3 regions of the Stenotrophomonas sp. 112478_Sma genome follow, and region 2 is predicted to be linked to each of the others. Evidence: predicted binding sites of a transcription regulator. Region 2 holds the regulator's gene; each other region holds the start of a gene.
The links. Region 2 encodes HrcA, which represses chaperone genes, less so after heat shock. Its sites were predicted from a motif close to TTNGCACTCNNNNNNNNNGAGTGCNAA; they were not measured.
Positions count from the first base shown of each region.

Region 1: the regulator HrcA is predicted to act here: its motif matches at 1,804-1,830, upstream of rpoH (RNA polymerase sigma factor RpoH).
Region 3: the regulator HrcA is predicted to act here: its motif matches at 1,227-1,253, upstream of ACZK08_RS17545 (co-chaperone GroES).

Region 1 covers NZ_CM151072.1:3,891,892-3,895,167, forward strand. The annotation lists gene purD (phosphoribosylamine--glycine ligase) at 1-835, shown strand, start outside; gene rpoH (RNA polymerase sigma factor RpoH) at 917-1,792, opposite strand; gene ung (uracil-DNA glycosylase) at 2,069-2,782, opposite strand; gene ACZK08_RS17740 (response regulator) at 2,779-3,276, opposite strand, start outside.
Region 2 covers NZ_CM151072.1:1,631,588-1,634,863, forward strand. The annotation lists gene recN (DNA repair protein RecN) at 1-533, opposite strand, end outside; gene hrcA (heat-inducible transcriptional repressor HrcA) at 648-1,712, shown strand; gene grpE (nucleotide exchange factor GrpE) at 1,776-2,291, shown strand; gene dnaK (molecular chaperone DnaK) at 2,498-3,276, shown strand, end outside.
Region 3 covers NZ_CM151072.1:3,849,275-3,852,550, reverse strand. The annotation lists gene ACZK08_RS17550 (endonuclease) at 1-987, opposite strand, end outside; gene ACZK08_RS17545 (co-chaperone GroES) at 1,300-1,587, shown strand; gene groL (chaperonin GroEL) at 1,669-3,276, shown strand, end outside.

The sequences.
Region 1 (3,276 bases), 2.0 Mb from region 2:
CGGCAAGGGGGTGATCGTTGCAATGACCCTGGCCGAGGCCGAGGATGCGGTGCGCGACATGCTCTCCGGCAACGCATTCGGTGACGCCGGCGCACGCGTGGTGATCGAGGAATTCCTCGACGGCGAGGAAGCCAGCTTCATTTCGATGGTCGATGGCGTGCATGCGCTGCCGATGGCCACCTCGCAGGATCACAAGCGAGTCGGCGACGGTGATACCGGGCCGAACACCGGCGGCATGGGCGCGTACTCACCGGCCCCGGTGGTCACGCCGGAGGTGCACGCGCGGGTGATGCGCGAGGTGGTGAACCCGACCGTGCAGGGCATGATCGCCGACGGCATTCCGTTCACCGGCTTCCTTTACGCCGGCCTGATGATCGATGCCAGCGGCGCACCGAAGGTGATCGAGTTCAACGTGCGCTTCGGTGACCCGGAAACCCAGCCGGTGATGCTGCGCCTGCAGTCGGATCTGGTCGAGCTGGTGGAAGCCGCCATTGATGGCCGCCTGGACCAGGTGCAGGCACAGTGGGATGCGCGCCCATCGCTGGGTGTGGTGCTGGCCGCGAAACCTTACCCGGAATCGCCGGTCACGGGCGAAGTGATTTCCGGCCTGGATGAGGTGCCGGCCAGCGCCAAGGTCTTCCATGCGGGTACTGCACTGGACGCGCAGGGCAGGGTGGTCAGTGCCGGCGGCCGCGTGCTGTGCGTGGCGGCGCTGGGTGACAGCGTGCGTGATGCGCAGGCCAATGCCTACGCCGGTGTGGCCAAGGTCAGCTGGGCCAACGAATTCCACCGCAACGACATCGGCTGGCGCGCGATCGCGCGTGAGCACGCGTAAAAGGCAGCGGACTGCTGCTTGGCAGGCCCAACAAAAAACCCGGCAATGCCGGGTTTTCTGTTGGATACCTGTGATGTCACATCACGCGGTGAACAGCGCCTTCATCTTCTTCAGGGCATTCGCCTCGACCTGGCGGATGCGTTCGGCCGACACACCGTACTCGTCTGCCAGTTCCTGCAGCGTCACCTTGCTGTCCGCATCCAGCCAACGGCGGCGGATGATGTCACGCGAACGCGCATCCAGTTCGGCCATGCCTTCGCGCAGCAGCTGCAGCTGGTTGTCCTCGCTGTCGGCACGCTCGTAGGCCATCGACGGATCTTCATCGTTGGCCACCAAGTATGCGGCCGGCGACGGCGGCGCATGATCGTCATCCTCGTCGCTGGGCGCATCGAAACCGATATCGCGACCGGACAGGCGCGACTCCATTTCCATGACCTCGCGCTCGGACACGTTCAGATCCTTGGCCACCGCGCTGACTTCGGCGGCGTTCATCCAGCCCAGGCGCGTCTTCGACTTGCGCAGGTTGAAGAACAGCTTGCGCTGCGCCTTGGTGGTGGCGACCTTGACGATGCGCCAGTTCTTCAGGATGAACTCGTGCATCTCGGCACGGATCCAGTGCACGGCGAAGGAGACCAGGCGCACGCCCATGTCCGGGTCGAAGCGCTTGACCGCCTTCATCAGGCCGATGTTGCCTTCCTGGATCAGGTCGCCCAGGGCGAGGCCATAGCCGTTGTAGCCGCGGGCCACGTGCACCACAAAGCGCAGGTGCGAATGCACCAGCTCACGGGCAGCGTCCAGATCGTTGCCGTCGCGGAAGCGACGGGCCAGGTCCTGTTCGTCATCGACCGACAGCACCGGGATCTGGTGCACGGCACCGATGTAGGCGTCCAGCGAACCGAGCGCACTGGGAATCGGGAGATTGTTTGCCACAAGGGCAGTAGAGGTGTTCTGGCTCATAGGCACCCATCTTAGCAGTCCGGGATTTGGACTGCTAAAGGAGAAAAAGTTCCAGCATCCTATTGATGCAACACTGGTCCCAAACAGAGCCCTACCGTAGCGCGATTTGATGACAGTGGCGAGCGCGCTTTTCGGGATTCACAATCCCTTGGAATTCAACCAATTACCTGCTGAGAACCGGCCGATTCCGGTCAAGCGGAGCTGAACGGGCCGTTCCGGAGGCCCATTCAGGCCAGGAAACGTTGCCCGGTGTTCAGGCCCGGCCGCCTGCGGAGGTCAAAGCGCCGCGCGCGGCGGCAGCGACCAGTCGATCGGCGCCTGCCCGCGACGCTGCAGGTAATCGTTGGCCATCGAGAAATGCCGGCAGCCGAGGAAGCCACGATGGGCCGACAGCGGCGAGGGATGCGGGGCTTTCAGCACACGATGGCGCCGGGTATCGATGACCTTGCCCTTCTGCTGCGCGTAGGCCCCCCAGAGCATGAACACCAGGCCTTCGCGTTCGCGGTTGAGCACATCCACCACGTGGTCGGTGAAGCCTTCCCAGCCGCGGCCCTGGTGGGCGCCGGCCCTGCCCTCCTCCACCGTCAGCACGGCATTGAGCAGCAGCACGCCGCGCTGCGCCCACGGCACCAGGCAGCCGTGATCGGGACGGGGGATGCCGAGGTCGCCCTCGATCTCCTTGTAGATGTTCAGCAGCGATGGCGGCACCGGAACGCCGGCGGGCACCGAGAAGCTCAGTCCATGCGCCTGGCCGCGCCCGTGGTACGGGTCCTGGCCCAGGATCACCACTTTCACCTGTTCGAACGGCGTGGCGTCGAACGCCGCGAAGATCTGCGGCCCCGGCGGGAACACCGCCGCGCCGGCCGCCTTGCGCTGGCGCAGGAAGGTGGAGAGTTCGCGCATCTGCGGCTGCAACAGGTAATCGCCGACCTGCTGCTTCCAGCTCGGTTCCAGCTGGATCGTCGGGGTGTCCACTACGTCATCGGTCATCGCAACAGGGGTCCATCGTTCAAGCGGGCCAGGCGCAGCTGGAACAGCACCTTGGTCACCAGCAGGCGCTCCTCGATCGGCTTCAGCACCAGATCATTGGCACCGGCCTGCAGCAACCCGGTCTGGTTGTGTGGATTGCCGTCGCCGGTCATCACCAGCACCGGCAGTCGGCGTTTGCCGTAGCCGAAATCCACGCGCACGCGCTGCACCACGTCGCGTCCGCTCAATTCGCCCTTCAGGGTGACGTCGGTCAACACCAGGTCGATGCGGTGGCGGCTGCGGCCCAGCGATTCGGCCGTGAGCAGGGTGAAGGCCTCTTCGGCACTGACCACGTGCAGCACGTTGAGCTGCTGGCGTTCGAGCATGCGCTTGGTCGCCTCCGCCACCACCCGGCTGTCCTCGATGTAGAGGATGGTCGCCCCGGGAATGGTCTGCGGCTGCACATAGCCACGGATGAAGGTCGCCAGCGCCTCATGGCCCAGCGCCTTGTCGAA
Region 2 (3,276 bases):
TGCGACAGCGCCAGGGATTCATCGACCAGTGCCTGCCAGGCGGCTGCGGCGCGGCGGACCTGACGGCGCTCTTCCTCGTTGCCGGCATAGGCATCGAGCAGGGCCAGCTGGGAAGGACGCGCCAGCAGGGCCTGCTGTTCATGCTGGCCGTGGATTTCCACCAGCAGCGCGGCCAGTTCGCCCAGCTGGGCGAGGGTGACCGGGCGGCCGTTGATCCAGGCCCGCGAACCGCCGTCGGCGCGGATCACGCGGCGCAGCTGGCACTGGTCCTCATCGTCCAGCTCGTTGTCGGCCAGCCACTGGCGTGCGGCCTGCAGATGCTCCAGCGCGAACTCGGCCGACAGCTCGGCACGGGCGGCACCGTGGCGGACCACGCCACTGTCGGCGCGCAGGCCGGACAGGAAGCCCAGCGCGTCGACCATCAGCGACTTGCCGGCGCCGGTCTCGCCTGAAACCACGGTCATGCCAGGCCCGAATTCAAGTTCGGTAGCGCGGACGACGGCGAAATCCTTGATCGATAGGTGTCTGAGCATGGGTCTGGGGGTATCTGAGCCGCGCAACGCTAGCACGCGCACGCGGGCGGTCCAATGGCTTGCCAAGGTGATCCGGCGCCATTATCTAGTCTCCGTGTCTCACAGGTTGATTCCATGCACGGTTCCGCCGACCAACTCGCCCCGCGCGCGCGCCATCTGCTGCGCACGCTGATCGCGCGCCACATCCAGGATGGTGAGCCCGTGGGCTCGCAGACGCTGGCGCGCGTGGCCGGGCTGGAAGTCAGCCCGGCCACCATCCGCAACATCCTCGGCGACCTGGAGGACCTGGGCCTGCTGGCGTCGCCGCATACCTCCGCCGGGCGGATCCCGACCGCGCATGGCTACCGGGTGTTTGTCGACAGCCTGCTGCAGATGCAGCCGCCGGGCGAGGGCGAGCTGGCCCGCTTGCGCCAGGAACTGGCCGGTGGCGGCAGCACCCAGGCCCTGCTCGGCAGTGCCTCCGAGCTGCTGTCGGCGATGAGCCACTTCGTCGGCGTGGTCAGCGCGCCGCGGCGCGAGCAGTTCGCCTTCCGCCAGATCGATTTCGTGGCGCTGGACGGCCGCCGGGTGCTGGCGATCCTGGTGTTCGCCGACAACGAGGTCCAGAACCGGGTGATCGAAACCCGCCAGGACTTCGCGCCGGGCCAGCTGGAGCAGGTCGCCAATTACCTCAACGCCCATTTCGCCGGGCTGCCGCTGGCGGAGATCCGGGCGCGCCTGCTGCTGGAGCTGCGCGATGCCCGCTCCGAGCTGGAGCAGCTGCTGGCGCACAGCATCGAACTGGCCGAGCAGGCCCTGCAGCCCGCGGCCGACGACATGCTGGTGGCGGGCCAGACGCGCCTGATGGGGGTCCAGGACCTGTCCGACCTGGAGCGCCTGCGTGAACTGTTCGAGCTGTTTTCCAGCAAGCGCGAGATCCTGCAGCTGCTGGAGCGGACCATCCAGGCCCCGGGCGTGCGCATCTTCATCGGCGAAGAGACCGGGATGATGCCGCTGCAGGGCGTTTCGCTGGTGACCGCCCCGTATGCGGCCAACGGGCAGGTGCTGGGCGTGCTGGGGGTGATCGGGCCGAAGCGGATGGCCTACGACCGCATGATCCCGCTGGTACAGGCCACCGCCGACGTGCTGGGGGCGGCCTTTTCACCGACCGGACGCGGATCCGGTGCCGCGGACGCTTGAAACGCAGCATCCCGCCCACACTAGGGTGGGTGGAGGCGGGGAGTGACCGCCAGGGACCCAGACATGAACCACGAACATCCAGATTTCGAATCCCAGCAGAGCGCCGCCGACGCGGCCGCCGCAGCAGGCGTCAATGACGAAGTGGAGCGCCTGCGCGCGGAAGTCGAGCAGGTCAGGGCCGATGCGCTGCGTGAGCGCGCCGACCTGGAGAACCAGCGCAAGCGCGTGGCCCGCGACATCGAGCAGGCCCGCAAGTTCGCCAACGAGAAGCTGCTGGGCGAACTGCTGCCCGTGTTCGACAGCCTGGATGCCGGCCTGAAGGCCGCCGGCGACGACCCGCACCCGCTGCGCGAGGGCCTGGAGCTGACCTACAAGCAGCTGCTGAAGGTCGCCGCCGACAACGGCCTGGTCCTGATTGACCCGACCGGCCAGCCGTTCAACCCGGAGCACCACCAGGCGATCAGCCAGGTGCCGGCCCCTGACGCCGCCCCGGGCAGCGTGGTGACCGTGTTCCAGAAGGGCTATCTGCTCAACGAGCGCCTGCTGCGGCCGGCGCTGGTGGTGGTGGCCGCCGACTGAGCGGTCGATCCGGGAGCGGCCGCCGGGCATGGCCCGGCGCTACCCCCGGATCGTCATCGCCGGGCAATGCCCGGCGAACCTTGAACGGCTGAACACAGCGTTCGGGAGATGGCTTGAATGTTCCACGAGCCTCCCCCACATCCCATTCATCCACCGGCCGAGCGGCCGGACTGACATCCACACAGCATTTCTCAGGAGTCTCCCCCATGGGCAAGATCATTGGTATCGACCTCGGCACCACCAACTCGTGCGTGGCGATCATGGACGGCGGCAAGGCCCGCGTCATCGAGAATTCGGAAGGCGATCGCACCACCCCGTCGATCGTCGCCTACACCAAGGACGGCGAAGTCCTGGTCGGTGCCTCGGCCAAGCGCCAGGCGGTGACCAACCCGAAGAACACCTTCTACGCGGTGAAGCGCCTGATCGGCCGCAAGTTCACCGACGCCGAGGTGCAGAAGGACATCGCCCACGTCCCGTACAGCATCCTCGCCCATGACAATGGTGATGCGTGGGTGGCCACCAGCGATGCCAAGAAGATGGCGCCGCAGGAAATCTCGGCCAAGGTACTGGAGAAGATGAAGAAGACCGCCGAGGACTTCCTCGGTGAGAAGGTCACCGAAGCGGTCATCACCGTGCCGGCCTACTTCAACGACAGCCAGCGCCAGGCCACCAAGGATGCTGGCCGCATCGCGGGCCTGGACGTCAAGCGCATCATCAACGAGCCGACCGCGGCCGCGCTGGCCTATGGCCTGGACAAGGGCGACAACAAGGATCGCAAGATCGTTGTGTACGACCTGGGCGGCGGTACCTTCGACGTCTCGGTGATCGAGATCGCCAACGTCGACGGCGAGAAGCAGTTCGAAGTGCTGGCCACCAACGGCGACACCTTCCTGGGCGGCGAAGACTTCGACAACCGCGTCATCGAGTACCTGGTGGAAGAGTTCAACAAGGACCAGGGCATCGACCTGCGCAAGGATCCGCTGGC
Region 3 (3,276 bases), 2.1 Mb from region 2:
GCAGCGCAGCTGGCTCGGGCTGGAGGTGTTGACCCTGGAGTAGTAGCCCGCCGGTACGCCGGGATTGCCCGGATCGGGGTTGCCCGTGGCGCTGGCCACGGTGAAGGCGATGCGGCTGTCGGCAGCCGGATGCGCGCCCTGCAGGTCGGTGATGCGCGCGGCGCGGATGTCGAAGCGGCAGGCCTCACCGGCCACCAGCGCGGTGTTGGTGGACACCTTCACGCTCCTGCCGCTGGCCGGGTGGGTCAGCGGTACGCTGCCGGAGGCGCCGCAGCTCAGCGCGAAGGCGCCGCTGGCCAGGTTCACCGTCTCGCTGAACACCACTTCCAGATCGGCCGCGGCCGGGAACGTGCTGCTGCCCTGGGCGGGGGTGGTGGTGGACACCGATGGCGGCGTATTGGGACCGGGCGTACCCCCACCGCTGAAGGTCTGGCCGTTGTTGCAGCTGCCGAAGGTCTGCGTCGCCGATTCGGCCCAGGTGAAGTGGGCGTACTGGCTGCCGCTGCCCGTCAGCTGCAGTGAGGTGCCAGGGGCCGTGCTGTTGGTCTCGGCCACCGGAATGTTCTGGCTGGTCATGCCTGCGGCAGGACCGCCGGAGGCAGTGATCGTGCCCTCATAGCTGAGGAACTGGACCACCTTGCCGCTGGCGTCGACCAGCGCGATGCCGTCGTTGGGACCGTTCTGGATGCCGTTGGTCGGATAGCTGACCACGGCCAGGGTGGCGCTGCCGCACCCGGCCGCGCTGCCGGCAGGGACGGCCGTGTTGGCGTACACCGAAGCGGCCGACGGCGTGCTGCCGTTGTAGAGATACAGCCGATAGCCGGACAGATCCTCGCCGGCGGTGGCCACGACCTCGATCGCCTCGCCGACGTCACCGGCTGCGGTGCTGTCGTCGTAATGCAGTTCGTTGATGAAGACCTCGGCCTGGGCCGGCGCGGTGGCCAGGGCCAGCACGCAGGCGGTGGCGAGCGGGGACAGCAATCGCATCGACGACTCCTTGTGATTGGGAATGCGCGGCCGAGCCTAAGGCCGATCCAGTGACACTTTGTCGTAAATGAACGTCAGATATCTGACAGTGCGACGTTGGTCACCTAATTCGGGGCCGCCCCACCGCACTGCCGCAGCGTCCGGCGCGGAAACTTTTTTCGCTATGCCCCTTGAAAGCCTCCCGGGGGGCTCCATCTCTGCCGTGCTCCCGACCTTGTCGGGTTTCTTCACGTGCGGTTCTGGCACTCGCCTGGTGCGAGTGCTAACATCGCCGGACTTTTTTAGACCAATCAATCACTTAAGAGGTCTCCTATGAGCATCAAGCCGCTGCACGACCGCGTTGTGGTCAAGCCGATCGAAGCCGACGAAATCTCCGCCGGTGGCATCGTCATCCCCGACTCGGCCAAGGAAAAGTCCACCAAGGGTGAAGTCGTGGCCGTCGGTCCCGGCAAGCCGCTGGACAACGGCAGCGTGCGCGCGCCGTCGCTGAAGGTCGGTGACAAGGTCATCTACGGCCAGTACGCCGGCAGCTCGTACAAGAGCGAAGGCGTCGAGTACAAGGTCCTGCGCGAAGACGACGTGCTCGCCGTCATCGGCTGAGCCCCGCCGCGACCTGTTTCAACCTGATCCCCACATCCCAGCCGCCGGGCACGGCCCGGCGCGACCAATGAGGTAATTGCAATGGCTGCCAAGGATATCCGTTTCGGTGAAGACGCCCGTTCGCGCATGGTGCGCGGCGTCAACGTTCTCGCCAATGCCGTCAAGGCCACCCTCGGCCCGAAGGGCCGCAATGTCGTGCTCGAGAAGAGCTTCGGCGCCCCGACCATCACCAAGGACGGCGTCTCCGTCGCCAAGGAAATCGAACTGGCTGACAAGTTCGAGAACATGGGCGCGCAGATGGTGAAGGAAGTTGCTTCGCGCACCAACGACGACGCCGGCGACGGCACCACCACCGCCACCGTGCTGGCCCAGGCCCTGATCCGCGAAGGCGCCAAGGCCGTTGCTGCCGGCATGAACCCGATGGACCTCAAGCGCGGTATCGACAAGGCCGTCGTGGCTGCCGTCACCGAGCTGAAGAACATCTCCAAGCCGACCGCTGACGACAAGGCGATCGCCCAGGTCGGCACCATCTCGGCCAACTCGGACGAGTCGATCGGCCAGATCATCGCTGACGCGATGAAGGAAGTCGGCAAGGAAGGCGTGATCACCGTTGAAGAAGGCTCGGGCCTGGACAACGAGCTGGACGTGGTCAAGGGCATGCAGTTCGACCGCGGCTACCTGTCCCCGTACTTCATCAACAACCAGCAGTCGCAGACCGCTGACCTGGATGACCCGTTCATCCTGCTGCACGACAAGAAGATCTCCAACGTCCGTGACCTGCTGCCGGTGCTGGAAGGCGTCGCCAAGGCCGGCAAGCCGCTGCTGATCGTGGCCGAGGAAGTCGAAGGCGAAGCGCTGGCGACCCTGGTGGTCAACACCATCCGTGGCATCGTCAAGGTCGTGGCCGTGAAGGCCCCGGGCTTCGGCGATCGTCGCAAGGCGATGCTGGAAGACATGGCCGTGCTGACCGGCGGCACCGTGATCTCCGAAGAAGTGGGCCTGTCGCTGGAGAAGGCCACCATCAAGGACCTGGGCCGCGCCAAGAAGGTGCAGGTCTCCAAGGAGAACACCACCATCATCGACGGCGTGGGCGACAAGGCTGCGGTCGAATCGCGCGTTGCGCAGATCAAGACCCAGATCCAGGACACCTCCTCGGATTACGACCGCGAGAAGCTGCAGGAACGCGTGGCCAAGCTGGCCGGCGGCGTTGCCGTGATCAAGGTGGGTGCGTCCACCGAAATCGAAATGAAGGAAAAGAAGGATCGCGTCGACGACGCCCTGCACGCTACCCGTGCAGCCGTTGAAGAAGGCGTGGTTCCGGGCGGCGGCGTTGCACTGGTCCGTGCGGTCACCGCGCTGGCCGGCCTGAAGGGCGCCAACGAAGACCAGAACCACGGCATCCAGATCGCCCTGCGCGCGATGGAAGCCCCGCTGCGCGAGATCGTCGCCAACGCCGGCGAAGAGCCGTCCGTCATCGTCAACAAGGTCAAGGAAGGCAGCGGCAGCTTCGGCTACAACGCCGCCACCGGTGAGTTCGGCGACATGCTGCAGTTCGGCATCCTGGACCCGACCAAGGTGACCCGTTCGGCGCTGCAGAACGCGGCCTCGATCGCTGGCCTGATGATCACCACCGAAGCCATGGTTGCCGAAGCTCCGAAGAAGGACGAGCCGGCCCTGGGCGGCGCCGGT